Regions from separate parts of the Ruminococcus gauvreauii genome, predicted to be linked through region 2. Evidence: a T-box and tRNA genes for the amino acid it is inferred to sense, from the RefSeq annotation. Region 2 holds a T-box; the other regions hold tRNA genes.
The links. The T-box of region 2 lies ahead of NQ502_RS04370 (valine--tRNA ligase). A T-box ahead of a tRNA ligase gene usually reads a tRNA of that ligase, here a tRNA-Val.
Positions count from the first base shown of each region.

Region 1: it encodes a tRNA-Val, which carries the amino acid that the T-box ahead of NQ502_RS04370 (valine--tRNA ligase) is inferred to sense. The anticodon was not compared.
Region 3: it encodes a tRNA-Val, which carries the amino acid that the T-box ahead of NQ502_RS04370 (valine--tRNA ligase) is inferred to sense. The anticodon was not compared.

Region 1 covers NZ_CP102290.1:3,113,151-3,119,570, reverse strand. Annotated here, with positions in the region: gene cysS (cysteine--tRNA ligase) at 1-947, opposite strand, end outside; T-box leader at 1,014-1,229, opposite strand; gene ispF (2-C-methyl-D-erythritol 2,4-cyclodiphosphate synthase) at 1,281-1,826, opposite strand; gene NQ502_RS14765 (peptidoglycan-binding protein) at 1,974-2,759, opposite strand; tRNA gene NQ502_RS14760 (tRNA-Val) at 3,048-3,120, shown strand; tRNA gene NQ502_RS14755 (tRNA-Met) at 3,155-3,228, shown strand; gene NQ502_RS14750 (hypothetical protein) at 3,466-3,825, opposite strand; gene NQ502_RS14745 (sporulation initiation factor Spo0A C-terminal domain-containing protein) at 4,006-4,356, shown strand; gene nrdJ (ribonucleoside-triphosphate reductase, adenosylcobalamin-dependent) at 4,558-6,420, opposite strand, start outside.
Region 2 covers NZ_CP102290.1:889,284-895,703, forward strand. Annotated here, with positions in the region: gene NQ502_RS04370 (valine--tRNA ligase) at 1-2,044, opposite strand, end outside; T-box leader at 2,088-2,314, opposite strand; gene NQ502_RS04375 (TetR/AcrR family transcriptional regulator) at 2,348-2,971, opposite strand; gene NQ502_RS04380 (efflux RND transporter permease subunit) at 2,961-6,420, opposite strand, start outside.
Region 3 covers NZ_CP102290.1:3,931,742-3,938,161, reverse strand. Annotated here, with positions in the region: gene NQ502_RS18425 (chloramphenicol acetyltransferase) at 27-707, shown strand; gene NQ502_RS18420 (DUF3006 domain-containing protein) at 726-944, opposite strand; gene NQ502_RS18415 (ComEC/Rec2 family competence protein) at 960-2,012, opposite strand; gene NQ502_RS18410 (hypothetical protein) at 2,103-2,315, shown strand; gene NQ502_RS18405 (flavodoxin family protein) at 2,373-2,993, opposite strand; gene NQ502_RS18400 (hypothetical protein) at 3,431-3,613, shown strand; tRNA gene NQ502_RS18395 (tRNA-Val) at 3,665-3,738, shown strand; tRNA gene NQ502_RS18390 (tRNA-Ala) at 3,742-3,814, shown strand; gene NQ502_RS18385 (GNAT family N-acetyltransferase) at 3,904-4,176, shown strand; gene NQ502_RS18380 (ABC-F family ATP-binding cassette domain-containing protein) at 4,197-6,011, opposite strand; gene NQ502_RS18375 (hypothetical protein) at 6,181-6,420, shown strand, end outside.

The DNA of each region.
Region 1 (6,420 bases), 1.9 Mb from region 2:
GCATTCTTAGAGGACTCCATGATATCCGCACTGAAATTCAGCGGACTTCTGTAATGGGCGCTCAGCATAAAGAAGCGCAGTACCTGAAGATCGTATTTTTCACCGATCTGACGGACGGTAAAGAAATTGCCAAGTGATTTTGACATTTTGCGGTTGTCGATATTCAGAAACGCATTATGCAGCCAGTATCTGGCAAATATCTTGCCGTTGCAGCACTCACTCTGCGCAATCTCATTTTCATGGTGGGGAAATACAAGATCCTCCCCTCCCGCATGGATATCGATTTCATCGCCGAGATACTTTTTGGACATAACGGAACATTCGATATGCCAGCCCGGACGCCCGTCGCCCCATGGCGACTGCCAGGACGGCTCTCCTTCTTTTTTTGGCTTCCAAAGCACAAAATCCAGCGGATCTTCCTTGGAATCTTCCCCTGTCACGAGCAGGGAACGGCCTCCGCTGCGCAGATCATCCAGATTTTTATGTGAAAGTTTTCCGTACTCCTGGAACTTTCTGGTTCTGAAATATACGGTCCCATCCGCGTTATATGCGTAGCCTTTGTCAACCAGTGTCTGGATCATATCGATCATGCCGTCAATTTCCTGCGTTGCCAGCGGATGTGTTGTCGCGGGTCTGACATTCATCGCCTCCATATCCTTCTTGCACTCTTTGATGTATCGTGTCGAGATCACTTCCGAATCAACGCCTTCTTCAATCGCTTTTGCGATAATTTTATCATCAACATCAGTGAAATTGGATACAAAGTTCACTTCATATCCTTTATATTCCATATAACGTCTCGCTGTGTCAAACACGATCATAGGACGTGCGTTTCCAATGTGGATCAGGTTATATACCGTTGGTCCGCACACATACATCCTGACCTTTCCTTCGGTAAGCGGTACGAACTCTTCCTTGCTTTTCGTCAGCGTATTATACAGCTTCATCTTTATTCTCCTTCTTCTTCATCTTATTCATCAACTGTTTATTAAACTAAAAAAACTCCGTCTCAGACAAGAGACGAAGTAATCCGCGGTTCCACTCTTATAGAGAGATATCCTCTCCACTTTCATACAGATAACGCCTGCCTGCGTGGCGGCATACTCAACGTTCTTCCGCCCGGCTCCCGAATGCACTTCTCTGCTTTTCCCCTTAAGACGGCTTGCAGCCAATGACCATCTCTCTCTGAAAGTTTTCAAACAGGTACTCTTTTCGTTCTCAGCCTTTTATGCTCTTAGTGTATGCAAAAAAATGCTGTTTGTCAACACTTATCCTGTGCATTATTTATCTTTTACACAGCCGCAGCAGCCCTCACATGGCCTGGCGCTCATCCTGTCCTCATCAGCCAGCTCAAGCACCGGTATCAGAGAGCAGATTGCCTGAGATGAAATTCCTTCCATCTGTCCGGTAAAACCAAGTCCTTCCTCTGTCGTGGCTTTTATATTCACCTGATTTGCTTCAAGATTCAGCGCCCGCGCCACATTTTCTGCCATCTGTCCGATATACGGCATCAGCTTTGGCTTCTGCGCAATGATGGTCGCATCAATATTATTAATGATATACCGCTCTTCCTCCAGCAGTTTCCCTACTTTTTCCAGGAGCATAATGCTGGAAACACCACAGTACTGCGGATCAGTATCCGGAAAATGAGTTCCGATATCACGCAGCGCAGCAGCTCCCAAAAGTGCATCCATAATGGCATGTACCACCACATCTGCATCCGAATGTCCCAGCAGGCCTTTCTCATATGGAATTTCAACGCCTCCCAGGATCAGTTTCCGTCCTTCCTCCAGCCGGTGTACATCATATCCCATTCCTACTCTCATATGCTTATCCCTCCGTTTTTCTTATCATACCGTATCATACATTGATTTTCAAACAAAGTTTGTACAAACTTTTACATCGGAGGTCCGTCAGATGCCTCTTGTCCGGCATAAGCCAGACAAGAAGATGCACCTCCTGAACCGGAATAATTAAAGATCCAGCAGCGCGCGCCAGGTCTTTTTGCCTACAATGCCGTCAATTGACAGACCCTTTTGCTTTTGAAATTCCATAACAGCCGCTTCCGTATCTTTCCCGAAGATTCCGTCCGCTCCGGAAGTCCCGATTCCAATTTTATATACATTAGACAGTTTCTCCTGAATCAGCCTGGTTATACCACCGCTTGCCCCTTTGCGCACTGTGGGACAGCCATTCAGTGTATTCGGTCCTGCGATCCCATCCACCTTACCAGGATTATATCCCTGTCTCACCAGCTCCTGCTGCAAACGCAGCACCCAGTTATCCTGCGACGGTGCCGGAATGTTTCCGCCGGCATTCCCCCAGGTTTTCATAAAAGAAGTGACATTTCCATATTTACTTTTCAGCCGTGACGGCGTACTGCCCCAGTCCGGGAGCTGAAAATGCGGACGGTCCACCGGTGAAGTCCAGTCTCCTCCCCATTCCAGTCCAAGAGATTTTCCGATTGCACCTACATGTTCAAAAAAGTTTCCGCTTTCATTGTACGCTCCTGTTCCATCATTTCTGTAAAAATCAAATGCTACCCCCCACTGATGCATGGAACTGTAGGAACTGCCCGGCGCATTTGTTACGATCTGACCCGGTTTTGTCCTCCCCTGAGCGTACAGCGCATCCTGCTCCGCCACACTCCGAAAACTCTCACCTATTGCTATCTGATACCCCTGTCTGGTACACTCTGCTTTTAATTCAGCAGCAAGCTCCTGCAGGCGAGGATGACATTTCGTTATATCTCTGCCCATTATACTTTCTCCTTAACATTTAAATTCCAAATTGCGAGAGCATACTTTCACCGCACCTATCATAAAAATTCTCATAATCATTGAAGATACAGCATATACTCTCTTAATTCATAATATGCCAATAGTTTTAGGGGGTGCGTTTCTGACATTTTTCACGTTAATCATACTTAAAAATATTATTTTATTTTTTTTAATTTAGGTATTGACTTTTTCTTTTTACAATTATATAATAGCAGAGCAGGTTGCGGTTGAGACAAGCAAAAGCGTCTGAATCCACTGTATTACCGTGGGATCTTAGCTCAGCTGGGAGAGCATCTGCCTTACAAGCAGAGGGTCATAGGTTCGAGCCCTATAGGTCCCACTTACTTTGAAAAAAGTAAAATTTCATATGTTTTGGCGAGATAGCTCAGTTGGCTAGAGCACACGGTTCATACCCGTGGTGTCGGGGGTTCAAATCCCTTTCTCGCTACTCAAAGAAAAACCCGTAAACTCAGAGTTTGCGGGTTTTTTATTGTTTGCTCTCAGATCATAGCCAAACAAAAAAACAGCCCCCGGTGGGAAATCCGAGGGCACATAGCGCAGCATACCAAGGTTGCAATTATTCATCTAGTCTTATGCTACATTTATATTATATAAAGATTTCAGCCAAAAATCAAATGGTAAATAATACCATTCATTATCCTCTGCGGTATATCATACTCCCGATCTATACCACCCTGCATTCTTCAGGTTTCTTGTCACCACGTATCGCCTTAAATACCGCCCGCCGAACCCCGATTCTTTCCGAGGGTACATATACAATGGTACAGACAACAGGTTTAATCCATGTCGCATACAGGCATCCTTTCGGAATTTTGAAAAACGGACAGTCTGCTTCTGCTATGCTGTATTGACGCAGCGTTCTTATGCTGATATTTACTGACACATGATTAGTCACCACAAATTTGGCATCCTCACTGCACTTTGCAAGAATAAGACTGGTCATATCATTTTCCTTTCTGACATATCCCAGACAGACAAAATCTTCAGTTCTCATCTCATCTATTCGTTTCCATTTTGGCGTCATAACACTGTCTCCCGTTGTAATAGAAGATATTCTCAATCATCCATCCCGACTTTTATATAGTATGTGTAAAATACATTTCTTTATTTGTCTAATTTTATCGTTTTTTGTCTTTCTATTTCCTGTTTTCCATTAACTCTGTATAATATCATAGACAAAATAATTATATAAGGACGGATTGTTATGCCACTAAAAGATATTATATTACTCATTCAGTCAGTATCTGGACACCCATGTCATAAAAGCTATTATCATTTAGCTCTGGCGGTGTATTATTGCTGCGATTTTCAGATATATCATGGGTTTTGCCTTGATCGTCAGATTTATCCATTAATATCTGACGAAACTGAACTTCCGGTTAAATCGATTTCACGCAGTATTTCCAGGGCTGTTTGTGACTGCTGGGATTACGGTAACCGCGAGAAACTGGACCAAATCGCCAGCCGTCATTTAACCGAAAAGCCCACTCCAAAAGAGTTTATTGTTTATCTCTGCAGTTATCTGATGGGATTTTCTGCGGATCTGATGATCTGACATGCCGCCTCGATACCGCATCCCATCATATCACTGCTGCTGCATCACTGTGTTATCCGTTTTCCCTGGGCTCACCCGCCAGCCCGAGCGCCAGAAGCATTGCGGGGATACATAAGATCCAGGAATGAACTACTGCAATTTGAAAAATGATCCCGCTAAACGCAAATTCAAAACCTGTCACAAAAATGTTTTTCTGTTTTACTATCTGACCGGACACGCCCCAGTCGAACAGTCAGAGTCTCCAATGTCAAAATCCGATTCTTCGTACTCATACCTTGTAAGAAGTGATGGATTAAACGGTCTCATGGCCGTCTTGCGTGCGTCGTACTCCTCTTTCGTAATGGCTTCGTATGGCAATAATTCATAGAAACTGTCATCATAGCTTAAAAATGAAAGAGCAACCACATCGTCCCAGTTATCCCACACCCACTGTTCCGTATCGTCCCACTCATTTTCCCGCACGTGGATCGTGACAGAACAGTTATGGTCCACATAATGCTCCATGAACATTTTATACGTTTCCAGCTGCTCTACAGCCGATACATCCGCTTTCACTTTGCCGGCTGGTGCCTTTACCGGAAATTCCACAACCTTGGTCGTCGGGTTCTCAGGATTCTGCCCCACCTCAGGCAGAACCGGATACCCCAGTTCTTCACATACCCGGCACAAAGGATCTGCCGCATTAATGCGCACCCTCCGGATATAATAGGGAGAATGTGAATAATGAACCCCGCTCGAGACTGTCGGCAGCAGGGACAGTGTCCCCTCGGGCTTGACGGTTGTCACCAGCAGCGGTCTTCCTGTGCCCAATCTGTCTGCGAGTTGTTCCGCCGCTTCGTGAGCCTCCCTGCGCAGTTTGTCAAGAAGCTCCATTTGCTTTTCCACAGGCATACCGGTCGCATTGACCATATCCTGCCACCCGGTCATTGAACAGCCTAAAAGGCGGTCTCTTTTCTGTACGGAATCCCAGCGGTGTATCTCCAGTTCACGGCAGGTCATGCGGTATCCGGCCCTGGCTGACAGCCTCTGCGCCTCCAGCAATGCCTGCTCATCCAGCTTGCCATCCCGAACAAATCCCATGACGTTGAGCGTTGTCAGATTACAGAGTCCGTGGCTGTCCATCAGTACTTCCCCGCACGGGTTGCATCCGTTAAAATTCGGCCGGCGCTTCTTTCCGGCCTCCTCATTGATCCATCCCGGCTCCCCGGAATAACGCATCTGCTGCATATGCCAGTGAAGCTGTTCTCTGGTCGGTTTTTTCTTATAATAGATTGAGTTGTTGCTCATCTGTCTGTGAGCGAGGGACTGGTCCAGCTCCCACCGTCCGTTGATCTGACGGTACAGATTGCTCTTTGCCTTGATACACACCTGATCATCTGCATCGATCAGGCCGATCTCCGACGTCCTGCGTACGCCCCCGGAGACGACATTTTCACCGATAATGTTGGCGATATCCAGCAGATCGATGGGCTGCAGCTGCGTCCGCGGTGCCTTGTCTCTGTCTCCTGCCGCCCGTATCACTTTGTGTATTTTCCCCAGCATGGCCATCATAGATTCATGTCCGCTGGCTGTCCCCCCGAAGGTTTTCAGTCTTTCACCTCTGGGACGGATCGAATCATAATTTACCACAATTTCCCGTATCTTACTGTACTCATGATTGCTCAATATATCAAAATAATGACTCAGAGCCTGGGCCCAACCCTCTTTGGAATCTCCGATAGACAGAACTGCAGTGTCCTTCGTGAAGGTCAGATCTGTAAATTCCAGTCGGTCCCGAGGCGGGCATCCGTCGTATGCTTTGTGCAGGATCTCGATATCCGTTCGGATCTTAGGAAGTTTTTCGGCATCTTCTTTCAATACCCTCACTCCCACGCCGCTGCCCACCATCAGCAGATAAAACAGATCATGATAAGCTCCAAAGTCATCAATCACCTCAAATGCACAGTTGTAATTTGCCATGGGATAGGCGTCTGCCACCGGGGTATTTCCCACCCAGAGTGTCCGCCCTGATAAAAACTGACGCAGGTGATAAATGTTATCATACAGCTTCCTGGCCTCGTCCTT
Region 2 (6,420 bases):
CACGGGACAGTACCGTCTTCAGCGTCCACAGCGCATACTCACTGCTGTCCGGATCGTGTTCCGCAGCCCAGATTCTCAGTTTTGCAATCTCGATATACCAGTCGCAGAACTCATCCCACAGGAAATCATGAATCTTCTGAACTGCGATACCCAGCTCAAATTTCTCCATATTTTCTGTCACTTCTTTGGTCAGTGTATTCAGTTTCGACAGGATCCAGCGGTCCGCCACCTTCAGCTGGAAGCGCTCCGGCTCCTCGATTTTTGCCTCTTCCAGATTCATCATGATGAAGCGTGAAGCATTCCATATTTTGTTTGCAAAATTCCTGCTCGCCTCAACGCGCTCCCAGTAGAAGCGCATGTCATTTCCCGGTGCATTTCCCGTGATGAGCGTCAGGCGCAGCGCATCCGCACCGTACTGTTCGATCACTTCGAGCGGATCGATACCGTTGCCCAGAGATTTGCTCATCTTTCTTCCCTGTGAGTCCCTCACGAGTCCGTGGATCAGCACATGATCAAACGGTGATTTCCCCGTCTGTTCCAGACCCGAGAATACCATGCGGATAACCCAGAAGAAAATGATATCATACCCAGTAACCAGCACATTCGTAGGATAAAAGTACTCAAGTTCCGGTGTCTGCTCCGGCCAGCCGAGAGTCGAAAACGGCCACAGTGCGGAAGAAAACCAGGTATCCAGTGTATCCTCATCCTGTGTAAAATGTGTACAGCCGCATTTTGGACACCTGTCCGGGGTCTTCCTGTCAACCACCACTTCACCGCACTGATCACAGTAATACGCAGGGATCCGATGTCCCCACCAGAGCTGTCTTGAGATGCACCAGTCGCGGATATTTTCCAGCCAATGCAGGTAGATCTTGTCAAAACGTTCCGGAACAAAATTCAGTTGATCCGTATCCAGTACCTCGATCGCTGCCTTCGCCATCTCTTTCATTCGCACAAACCACTGCGGCTTGATCATCGGTTCCACCGTCGTCTTGCAGCGGTCATGTGTCCCCACATTATGCACATGTTCTGTCACTTTTACGAGCAGTCCCTGCTCCTTCAGATCTGCAACGATGGCTTTGCGGGCATCATATCTGCTCATGCCGGCATATTTACCGCCGCGCTCGTTGATCGTGGCATCGTCATTCATGACGTTGATCTCTTCCAGGTCATGGCGTTTTCCGACTTCGAAGTCGTTCGGGTCATGCGCCGGTGTGATCTTCACGCATCCTGTCCCGAATTCCTGATCCACGTACTCATCTGCAACAACCGGAATCTCACGGTCTGTCAGCGGAAGTTTCAGCATCTTGCCGATCAGGTGCGTATAACGCGCGTCATTCGGATTCACCGCAACCGCCGTATCTCCCAGCATGGTTTCCGGACGTGTCGTCGCGATCTCTACAAATTGCCCTTCCTCACCCACTACCGGATACTTAATGTGCCAGAAATGTCCGGCCTGCTCCTCATGTTCAACCTCCGCATCCGATATGGAAGTCTGACATACCGGGCACCAGTTAATGATTCTGCTCCCTCTGTAAATATAACCCTTCTCATACAGTTTCAGGAAAACTTCTTCGACCGCTTTGGAACATCCCTCGTCCATGGTAAAACGTTCCCGCTCCCAGTCTGCCGAGGACCCCATCTTTTTCAGCTGGTTGATAATTTTCCCGCCGTATTCTTCCTTCCACTCCCAGGCGTATTTCAGAAACTCTTCTCTTCCTATCTCATCTTTATCGATGCCGCGTTCTTTCAGGCTTTCCGTGACCTTAACCTCTGTAGCGATCGCGGCGTGGTCTGTTCCCGGCTGCCAGAGCGTTTCATATCCCTGCATCCGTTTGAACCGGATCAGAATATCCTGCATGGTGTTGTCCAGCGCATGTCCCATGTGCAGCTGTCCCGTAACATTTGGCGGCGGCATGACAATGGTAAATGGTTTTTTATCCGGATTTACCTTTGCGTGAAAATACCCTTTATCCATCCAGTTCTGATAAATACGGTCTTCCATCCCTTTGGGATCGTATGTCTTTGCCAATTCTTTACTCATAATTTCCTCCGTTAAATTAGAAAATGCCCTTTACACAATCTGTGTAAAGGGCGAATGATCGCGGTACCACCTTTGTTCGAAGTATAACACTCCATCTCTTAAGTCCCGTAACGCGGGACGAGGCGTGCCGGCTTACTGCCTGAAACGGCGTTCACCCGGCCGGTTCAAAAGCTACCTTCCACTTCCACTTTCCCCGGTACGGCTTCCAGCCAGCGGCCGTTCCTCTCTGTCAGGGTTTTGAAATGTACTCCTCTTTCTCACTACCTTTTTCTTGCTTAATCATAATCATCTTTCTCTCTTTTGTCAAGGTTTTTTGCCGCATATCTCCTGGATACTCTTCCAGACAAATGCTTTTGCCTCCCCGCTCTCCATCCGTCCATACCCTTCCGGGAAGTTCAGATAGGAGAGATACATGACGAGAGCAGCCAGTATGGAAGACGCCAGCATCGAACAGGGGATCTCATCGGACAGTTCCCCGGTCTCCTGCCCCCGTTTCGCCAGACGCAGCATGTAATGATTGATGTCACAGGGTGAGTGTCCCTGCTTTTTCAGTTCTCTTCGAATGGATTCGGGAATTTCATCCATCCGCTCCATCAGCTGCAGCAGCCGCATAAAGGAAGTTTTCCTCTCATAGTTTTCTTCGACCCAGTCCAGAAGTTTTCTGACAATCCCCTCGAAACTGCCGGCGGACCGTATCATCTCCAAAATCTCCTCCGCTGTCGTTTCCAGTTCATAGACCAGCGTCTGCGTGATAATCTCTTCCTTGCTGGAAAAATACTCATAGATCGTACCCTTGCCGATTCCAGCCTCTGCCGCGATCTCGGAAACTTTAAGGCTGTCCGGCGCCAGTCCCCTGTCGAGGAGCACGATCACAGCCTGAAAGATGGCCTGTTTCTTCGGCGGAAGAATTGTATGTTCAGATTTCATCCAGTTCCTCCTCTCCTTCAGAACGGTACTTTCTGCGGTTCAGCGCATCGTAGATACACGGCACTACGAACAGCGTCAGCAGCGTGCCGTACAGCAGACCTCCGATGACGACCACCGCCATTCCCTGCATCATATCAGAACCCGTTCCTACACCGGCTGCCATGGTGGCCAGCCCCAGTATCGTCGTCAGAGCAGTCATCATGATCGGACGCATCCTCGTCTTTCCCGCCTCAATAATTGCCTCTTTCTTCTCTGTTCCTTCCCTGCGCAGCTGGTTGATATAATCCACCAGCACGATTCCATTATTTACAATAATGCCCGACAGCATGATGAAGCCGATCATGGCAATGATGCTCAGATCCTGCCCCGTCAGCAGCAGACCCAGAAATCCTCCTGTAAACGCCAGAGGAATCGTGAACATGACGATAAACGGTGACAGCAGCGACTGGAACTGTGCCACCATGATCAGGTAAATAAATGCGACGGCAAGCAGCAGCATCTTCATCAGCTCCGTCATGGATTCTCTGATCGTCTCATCCTCTCCCGCCATCTCAATCGTATATCCCTCCGGCACGTCATACGCTTTCAGTTCTTTATCCACAGCCGCAGCAACCTTTGTCACGTTATATCCCTGTGCGATGGATGCCGATACACTGACATAGCGGCTCTGCGCATCTCTCGATATGGCAGTCATCCCTTTGGCATCTACAAAGTCCACAACCTTCGTGACCGCCACTTCCTGCTCTTCACCGTCTTTGTCCATATACGTCAGATTGAATTTTTTCACGTCACTTCTCGTATATGTCTTCGTGTTCTCGTCTGTGACATCCACATCGTAATCCTTGGTATCTGTCGTGATCGTGGTGGCGGCCTTTGACTCGGCCAGCTTCGCAGAGATCTGCTGGAAGACCTGAGCAACTGTCAGATTGTATTTTGACGCCTTCTCCTTATTTACTACGATTCTCTCCTCCTCGGCAGACTCTTCCAGTCCGTCGGAGACTTCCGCTGTCCCCGGAACCTGTTCCACCAGCCCGGCCACCTCGGCCGCCAGGGTCTGCAGCCTGTCCAGATCTTTTCCCTTGATCTCCACACTGATCCCGCTGCCCCCCAGAGCCGACATATCCATGCTGGATGCTGATACATCCACTTCACAGTTCAGGTCCTCTGTCCGCGACAGAATCTCATCGACAAGTTCGTCATTTGAGAGCTCCATATCTTCTCTCAGGGTCAGATACATGGTAGCAGTCTCCGTATCAGAGCCGCCGCCCATTCCCAGCAGAGCCATGCCGGAATCCGAACCTGCCATGGCTCCGATCGACTCCACATCAGGCAGGTCAGAAAGCCGCTCCATGATCTCATCGGACATATTTCCTGTCTCTTCCAGTGTTGCGCCTTCCGGCATCGTAATATTTATGCTTGCCTGTGTGCTCTCCATTTCGGGCATGTACACCAGCCCCCTGGAAACACACAGCCATCCGCTCACTCCGAGAAGTATCAATGTCCCCAGGAGTACAGCCGGTTTGAGACGCAGCACTTTTTTCATCACATTTCCATAAGCACTCAGCAGCCTGTCAAACATGGGCTGCCTTTGTTCTTTTACGTTCTTTAACATCCCCGCTGACATCATGGGTACAAGCGTCAGGGCTATGAAGAGACTGGCAAGAAGTGAATACGCGATCGTCAGCCCCATGTCCACAAACAGCTGTCTCGTGATCCCTTCCGTGAACACGATCGGCAGGAACACGCAGATTGTCGTAAGCGTGGACGCCATGATCGCGCCTGCCACCTGTCTCGCTCCCGCCACAGCCGCTTTCTTTCTGGAGTATCCGAGGCCTCTCAGCCGATATATATTCTCTATGACAACGATCGAGTTATCCACCAGCATCCCGACACCCAGCGCCAGTCCCGAAAGAGAGATAATATTCAGCGTGATGCCCGAGAAATACATCAGTACAACCGCTGTCAGCACACTGATCGGGATGGAGCATGCCACGATCGACGTTGGTCGCACGTCCCGCAGAAACAGATACAGCACAATGATCGCAAGAACGGCTCCATACATCAGGTTTTCCAGAACGGAGTTCACCACCATGTCTATGTAGATCCCCTGATCCATCAGCACGGTAAAATGAAGCCCGTCATCCGTCTTTTGTGCGCTGTCAAAATAATCCAGAATCCGATCCGAAACCTCACTGGTCGCGTATCCCGTCTGCTTCTGCATGGTCAGCAGAACACCCGGCTGTCCATTGACAGATGCATAGACTTCCGAGGAGTTGTCAACCGTTATCACGTCTGCCACATCGGACAGCCTGATCGGTTCAAGTCCATCCAGCCCCATATCAAAGAGCACCAGGTCTCTCATTTCCTCAGCATTCTGAAACTTGTCTCCCACACGGACCAGATATCTGGCATTGTCTTCCGACACATACCCCGCAGGCATGCTGAAGTTCTGCGCTGTAAGTATCTGCGATACCATATCTGCCGTGATCGTTTTTGTCACGTCTGCGCTCTTCAGAGCTTTGCTTTTCTGTTCGTCCAGTTCTTCCTGTCCGTCTTCCAGCTGCTCCTTTCCTGCCGTTATCTGGGTTTCCCCCTGCTCCAGCTGTGCCTCGCCCAGAATCAGCTGTGCCTGGGCAGACGACATTTCTATCGTTGCAGATATCTGCTGGCTGTTCAGTTCGGCCAGTGCTCCGTCCAGCGTCAACTTGCCTGTATTCAGCTGTTCCTGATAAGACTCAAGCGTAGTCTTTGTATTCAGGAGTTCCGCTTTCTGTGATTCCAGTTCCGCTCTGGCATCCGCCAGATTCTGACGCTGTGTTTCCAGTTCTGCGGCGCTGCTCTCAAGCAGAAGTATCTGTCCGTCCACAGCGTTCAATGCCTCCTGCGCCTGCGCCAGCTGTTTTTCCAGCTCTTCTTTCTGAGCAGCAAGCTGTGTCTTCAGATCACCGTCCGGGAGCATGCCCAGCTGCTCATCAATGGATGCAATGCCTCCCTGCAGCTGTTCGATCCCCTCCTGCAGCGCCGTTTTCTGTGACTGAAGCTGTTCCGTCATCTCATCCGCTGCTAAAGCTTCCGCCGCCTCATCGATTTTTGCCTGAGCCTGGTCAAAAAGCCCGCCTTCCTTCAGCGATTCCTCCAGCACCTGCAGAGTCGTGTTCACCATAGTAAGGCCGTTCTCGAGATCCGTCTCATTTTTCAGGAGTTCAGACTGCGCACTGTTCAGCTGGCTCTGCGCCTCCGGAAGCTGACCGAGGAGCTGTTCCTTACCCGCTTCCAGCTGAGATCGCCCGCTGTCGATCTCGGCCTTGGCATCTGACATCTTCTGTTCAGACTCCTCAAGTTCTGTCCTGGCGTCATCCAGCTTCTGCTGTGCCTCAGCAAATTCTCCGCTCACAGCATTCCTGACTCTGTCGTTTACTTCATCAATCTTTTCCTGCCGGATCAGCACC
Region 3 (6,420 bases), 1.1 Mb from region 2:
AGCATATAATTGGGAGATGATGAACAATGACTTTTTCTTTAATTGATACAGACAGCTGGGAACGTACCGACCATTTCAACTATTACCGAAACACGCTTCCCTGCTGCTACAGCCTGACTTCCCGGCTGGATGTGACAAAATTCAGAAAAATGCTGGATATACAGAATCTAAAATTTTATCCGTCCTTTGTATACTGTGTATCCAGGCTCATAAAATCGACAGATGAATTCCGTATGGGTGTGGATGCAGACGGTAATCCCGGAAGATATGAATGTATGCATCCCAATTACACGATTTTTCATAAAGATGACGGCACATTCTCAGACGTGTGGACGCCGTATGATGATGATTTCGGCATTTTCTACCGCAATATGCGGTCGGACATGGAACATTACCGGGATGCAAAGGGTGTGAAAGTAAAAGAAGGACAGCCCCGGAATTTCTTCTGTATCTCATGCCTTCCCTGGCTGTCGTATACCGGTATTTCAACTTCTGTTCCGGGAGGCACTCCAAATCTGTTTCCAATTATCACTTTTGGAAAATACGCGGACGAGAATGGCCGGCTAACCATGCCGTTTTCTGTTACTATCTCACATGCAAGCGCCGACGGCTACCATACCTCCCGGTTTATGAATGAACTCCAGGAAATGCTGGACGGAATCAAACTGTGTGAATCGCAGACAGTACAGGAGGTTCACATCAGCTGATCTGAACCTCCTGCACCATCATTTTCTCTTCACCAGACTCTCAAACAGAGAATCGGCTTTCTGCTTTCTGTTACGGGTTTCTCCGGCGAGAATCCTTGCGGCGCCGTTTTCATACACGACAACGTCACCGTCCTCTGGTTCCGATGAGAATGCCGATAAGGGGATCTGCAACATCTCTTTTCTCTCATTTTCGCAGATCACCAGATCTTTTTCTCTGCGGTCTACAATCAATTTCATTCTCATGCTCCTTCCTTACTGAGGCGGCCGGCATCTGCTGCACGGGGTCATGCCTTTCGCTTTTGCTTCCTGAACTTCCACTTCAATATCACTCGATTTCAAATATTCACACCCGGCATTGTGATACTTTTTTCCGGTCTTTGTGATATGGACAGACTGCTCTGTCTGGCGGCTTCCCGCTGTCATCGACGTACTAGGCTTCAGATTCCAGGTGATCCTGCTGCCGTCGCTTTTTGCAATAACAGTACCCTGTTCGTCAGTCCGAAAAACTTTAATTCCCTGTTCTGCAAAGTATTTCAGTACACTTGCATCCGGATGCCCGTATTGGTTCCCTGTGCCGCAGCTGATAACCACATACTCAGGCTTCACGGCCTCAATAAAGCGTTCACTGTTTGAAGTTTCACTGCCGTGATGGCCTGCCTTTAACACATCGCCCCTGATGTCCAGCCCGCTGCTCAAGATATCTTTCTCTGTCCGTTCTTCGCCGTCACCGGTAAAAACAAAATGGTTCTCGCCATGTTCCAGCCTGATCCCAACCGACCAGCTGTTCAGATCCCCGCCATAATCTGCGTCCTTATCAGGCGCCAGTATGGTGAATTTACCGTTCCCGACCGAATACACATCCCCTGCCTGTGCCGGTGTAATCCCGAGCTTTTTCTTTTGTACCGCCCTCAGCACATCCAGAAATGTCTGTGATGTATGTGTCTTATCCGGCATGATCACCGTGCCGATCTCAAACGCGTCAATGACGTCATCCATCCCGCCGATATGGTCTTCATGCGGATGTGTGCATATCACATAGTCCAGCCTCTGAATTTTCATGCGTTCCAGGTACTTAACGACTGTCATACCGTCGTCATTGTTGCCCGCATCGATCAAAAGGCTTTCTTTGTCCGATGTTACCAGAATGCTGTCCGCCTGTCCCACATCGATAAAGTGGACTTCCATTGTAGAGATTTTCGCTGGTTTGGCTGACGTCATATCCGCTGTCGAAAATGTAAATGCTGCAACAGTCAGTATAAACAGCAAGCGCAACAACCACCGCAAAACTTTGTCTGTCTTTCTCATGAGTATCTCCTCTTATACGCAATCTTTCTTGTTTCCACGTACATATTTTTTCAGTCTGCGCACATACTGATTCAGAAAGGTGGTGTTCATATGGAAAGTAAAATCACAACCAATGCCATGGATCTGCCCTCTTCCTGTCACTCCAAAATGGATGACGTCATGGAGCAGGCAATCGCAGCAGAATCTTACAGTATCGCGGATATCTCAGACTCCTGCTGTTCAGAAATTCAGGCCTGTGAACAGAGAATCAGTTCGGAGCTTGGAAAACATATCTCTCTGATCGCTTATGAATCTGAGCGCTGAAAACAGCAGCACTTCCCCCTGCAGTCGTTGTACGAATACAGGGGGAAAAGTGCCGTATCAGCGTATAAAATTTGTCATCGTTCTCTGTCCTGTAGCAGGCGGATCAATTCTTCCTTTCGCGTCATGAATGAGATTCACCAGCCACGCAACATTACGGCCGAGTTTCGCCATTACTTCCACGCCTTCCGTATCCCGGAGTACTTCCCCCGCATCCAGCCCGTGTGCTGCCTGCCAGTAATCGGAAGTCGCGATTACCATCTCCATTGTATTCAGATATGCGTTAAGCTGCTGATAAGTCTCCAGGCCTCCTGACCTGCGCAGTGTAACGAGCGCCGCCCCGACTTTATGGTGCAGCCTGTTGCCTGCTGCAAGAAATGCCCGGTCCAGAAAACACTTCATTCCGCCGGCGATACCGCCGTAATACACCGGTGATGCCAGAATAATCCCGTCGGCTTCCACCATTTTATCAATCCAGTCATTCACTTCATCCTTCTGAACGCAATGTCCGCTTCCGGTTTCCAGACACTTACTGCAGGCAGTACACGGTTTTGCCTTCGCACCCACCTGAATAATTTCCAGTTCAATTCCCCCGGCATTCAATTCCTTTTCGACGATTCTCAGACACTGTTCTGTGTTGCCCCCTTTGCGGGGACTTCCGTTAAACGCAACTACTTTCATACTGTTCCCTCCGTACTTTATTTAATTCGCTGTGCCACCTGCACTCTGTGCAGTCATTATACCACGCGCGCAGGAAAACAAGCAGCCCGCAGGGATATTTGTTTTTCAAGCCGTGGCTCGCCAGGTATCATCCGCTGTGCAGCAGCGGCACAGCAACTATGTTGCTGTGGACTGCACTCTGTGCAGTCATTATACCACGTGCGCAGGAAAACAAGCAGGCCCGCAGGGATATTTGTTTTTCAAGCCGTGGCTCGCCAGGTATCATCCGCTGTGCAGCAGCGGCACAGCAACTATGTTGCTGTGGACTGCACTCTGTGCAGTCATTATACCACACTTTTCACTTCCTGCGTCCGCTACCGCTTAAGATATCGCTGTATAATTCATAAAAATAGCCGCATACTACATAAAAACAACCATTGGGAAAGGAGGCAACATCTATGCTTGATAACGAGGAACTGCCGATCGGTTTTACCATGGAGCTCGCATTACATCCCGAAATCATGAGTCATTTTTCCGGGCTGCCCCAGGAAAAACAGAACTCGGTCATTGACGGAGCACGTGAGATATCCTCCCGGCAGGATATGCACAGTTATGTTATGTCCATTCATGACATTTACTGAAAATTTTTTTGTTGCGCAGAAGGTACTTTATCTGATACAATGTTCTCATATGGAAGCATAGCTCAGCTGGGATGAGCGTTCGCCTGACACGCGAGAGGTCATGGGTTCGAGCCCCATTGCTTCCATATGGGGCATTAGCGCAGCTGGGAGCGCGCAACACTGGCAGTGTTGAGGTCACGGGTTCGAGCCCCGTATGCTCCATTCAAAAAAGCGATAGATCCGGTGTAATGCGTTGGATTTATCGCTTTTGTTCACTATTGATACTACAATTTAAGACAGGAGACTATAACATGAATTTTAATTATGATAAAAACAGAATCTACTTACCGGATGACAGGGATAACACACTCGCGGAAGTTACCTTTCCTTCTATAAGTGATGATACCGTGAATATCAATCATACCTTTGTTGATCATTCACTGAGAGGTCAGGGCGTAGCCGGCAAACTAATGAATGAGACAGCAAAATTTCTGCAGGATCAAAACAAGAAGGCGGTTTTAACCTGCTCGTACGCGGTGAAATGGTTCGGTGAACATCCGGAATACGAACATCTGATCCGATAGTCTTCACGGGCAGCGGGGCGCTACTTCTGCGCCTCGATGCGTTCTGCCAGGTCATCCAGATAGACCCAGCGCTCCATCTTTTCTTCCAGCTCGGCCTCTGTCTTTTCTTTTTCAGCGGTCAGCTCCGACAGCCTCAGCGAATTCGTTGCATTTGCCATCATATCGTCATCCAGTTTTTCAATCTTCGCCTCAAGAACAGCAATATCATCATCAATCGACTCAAATTCCTTCTGTTCTTTGTAAGTAAACTTAAGTTTTACAGGGGCATTTTTCTTCCAGTCTTTCCCCTGTGCTTTTTTCTTTTCGGAATTTCCGCTACTCTCAGTTTTTCCGGACTCCTGTCCCTCACATTCCCTTATTTTTTTAGTCTCGAGATAGTCCGTGTATCCGCCTTCGTACTGCTGAAGATGTCCATTGCCGTCAAACTCAAATATCCGGTCCGCTACATTGTCCAGAAAGTACCGGTCATGCGATACCGTGATGATGATTCCCGGAAAGGTGGTCAGGAAATCCTCAAGTATCGTCAGCGTCGGGATATCAATGTCATTGCTCAGCTCGTCAAACAGGTATACATTTGCACCGGTAAAAATCACTTTCAGCAGATACAGTCTCTTTTTCTCTCCGCCCGACAGCTTCGACACGGGCGCATACTGCATATCCGGCGTAAACAAAAAACGTTCCAGCATCTGGGATGCGGTGATTCTTCCATCCCTTGTCGGGATATATTCGGCCACATCCTTAATATAATCGATGACCCTCTGATTCGTGTCCATATCCGGTACTTCCTGGGCAAAATAACCGATTCTGATCGTTTCACCCAATATTACCTCACCCGAATCCGGCTGCTCCAGTCCCGCGATAATCTTCAAAAGCGTAGATTTCCCGCAGCCGTTCGGACCGATAATGCCAAGACGCTGATTCTTAAGTACAATATAATTAAAATCTTCAATCAGTTTTTTGTCACCGTAGTTCTTGCTGATATGATGCAGCTCCACAGTTTTTTTACCCATTCTGGTTTCCACTGCATCCACTTCTATTGTCTGATCATATGATGCGGCACCGCCGTTTTTCAGCGCGTCCAGCCTCTCCAGCCTGGCTTTTTGTTTTGTGCTTCTCGCACGGCATCCCCGCCTCGCCCACTCCAGCTCCATACGCAGGACACTCTTTCTCTTTCGTTCAGATGCCGCTTCCATCTCTTCCCGCTGAGCTTTCATCTCCAGAAACTTTGAATAGTTGGCATCGTAGCCATATAGCTGGCCATGATCGATCTCCAGAATCTTGTTGGTCACCCTGTCCAGAAAATACCGGTCATGTGTGACCATAACGATGACCCCCCGGTATTTATTCAGATACTCTTCCAGCCAGTTCAGCATCTCGTTATCAAGATGGTTCGTCGGCTCATCCAGAAGAAGTACGTCAAATGCCGCGATCAGCGTTTTTGCAAGTGCGGCTTTCTTTTTCTGACCTCCTGAGAGATGGCAAAGCGGTTCATCGTGGTCGGTGATCCCCAGCTTATTTAAAGCGCTCTTCGCGTCACTCCTGGCTGTCCAGTCCGTCTCCGGTATCCCATCCGTAACATAGGAAAGAACCGTACCGCCTTCTGGATATTCCGGATTCTGAGGCAGATACGCGATGCGCAAACCCTTCTGCGTGATCACCTGTCCCTCATCCGGCTCCTCTTCTCCCGCGATCATCCTCAGCAGCGTTGTCTTTCCGGTTCCGTTGATACCGATAATCCCGATTTTATCTCCCTCATGAATCCCGCAGGAGATATCATCAAAAATTTTTTTATCTCCAAATACTTTACTGATATGCTCTATATTTAAAATGTTCATAATTTCCCTCGTTTCTTTTCAAATGCTCTGTATGCCCTTTTGACCCTGGCATTATATCATTTCATATCATAAGGGATTTTCTGTAAAACGTCAACGACAGCGTATAGATTTTACTGGCCGGTAAGATACTAAATTTGATTCTCATGTGAATGATCGGAGGTTTTTAGTGATGAGACAAATCCAGATACTCCTCATGAAGTACACATCTCTGTTTGTTTTCTGCGGCCTCATATACGTAGGGATCGAATTGCTCTTTCGTCAGCGTTCGGATCACACCATGTTCTTTCTGGCAGGATTCTGCGGCACCGTGTTTTTGACCGGACTGAACAATCTGTTTTCCTATGAACTCGACTACACGCTTCAGGTTCTGATGAGCGGAACCTGCTGCACTATGTCTGAATGGGTCTGC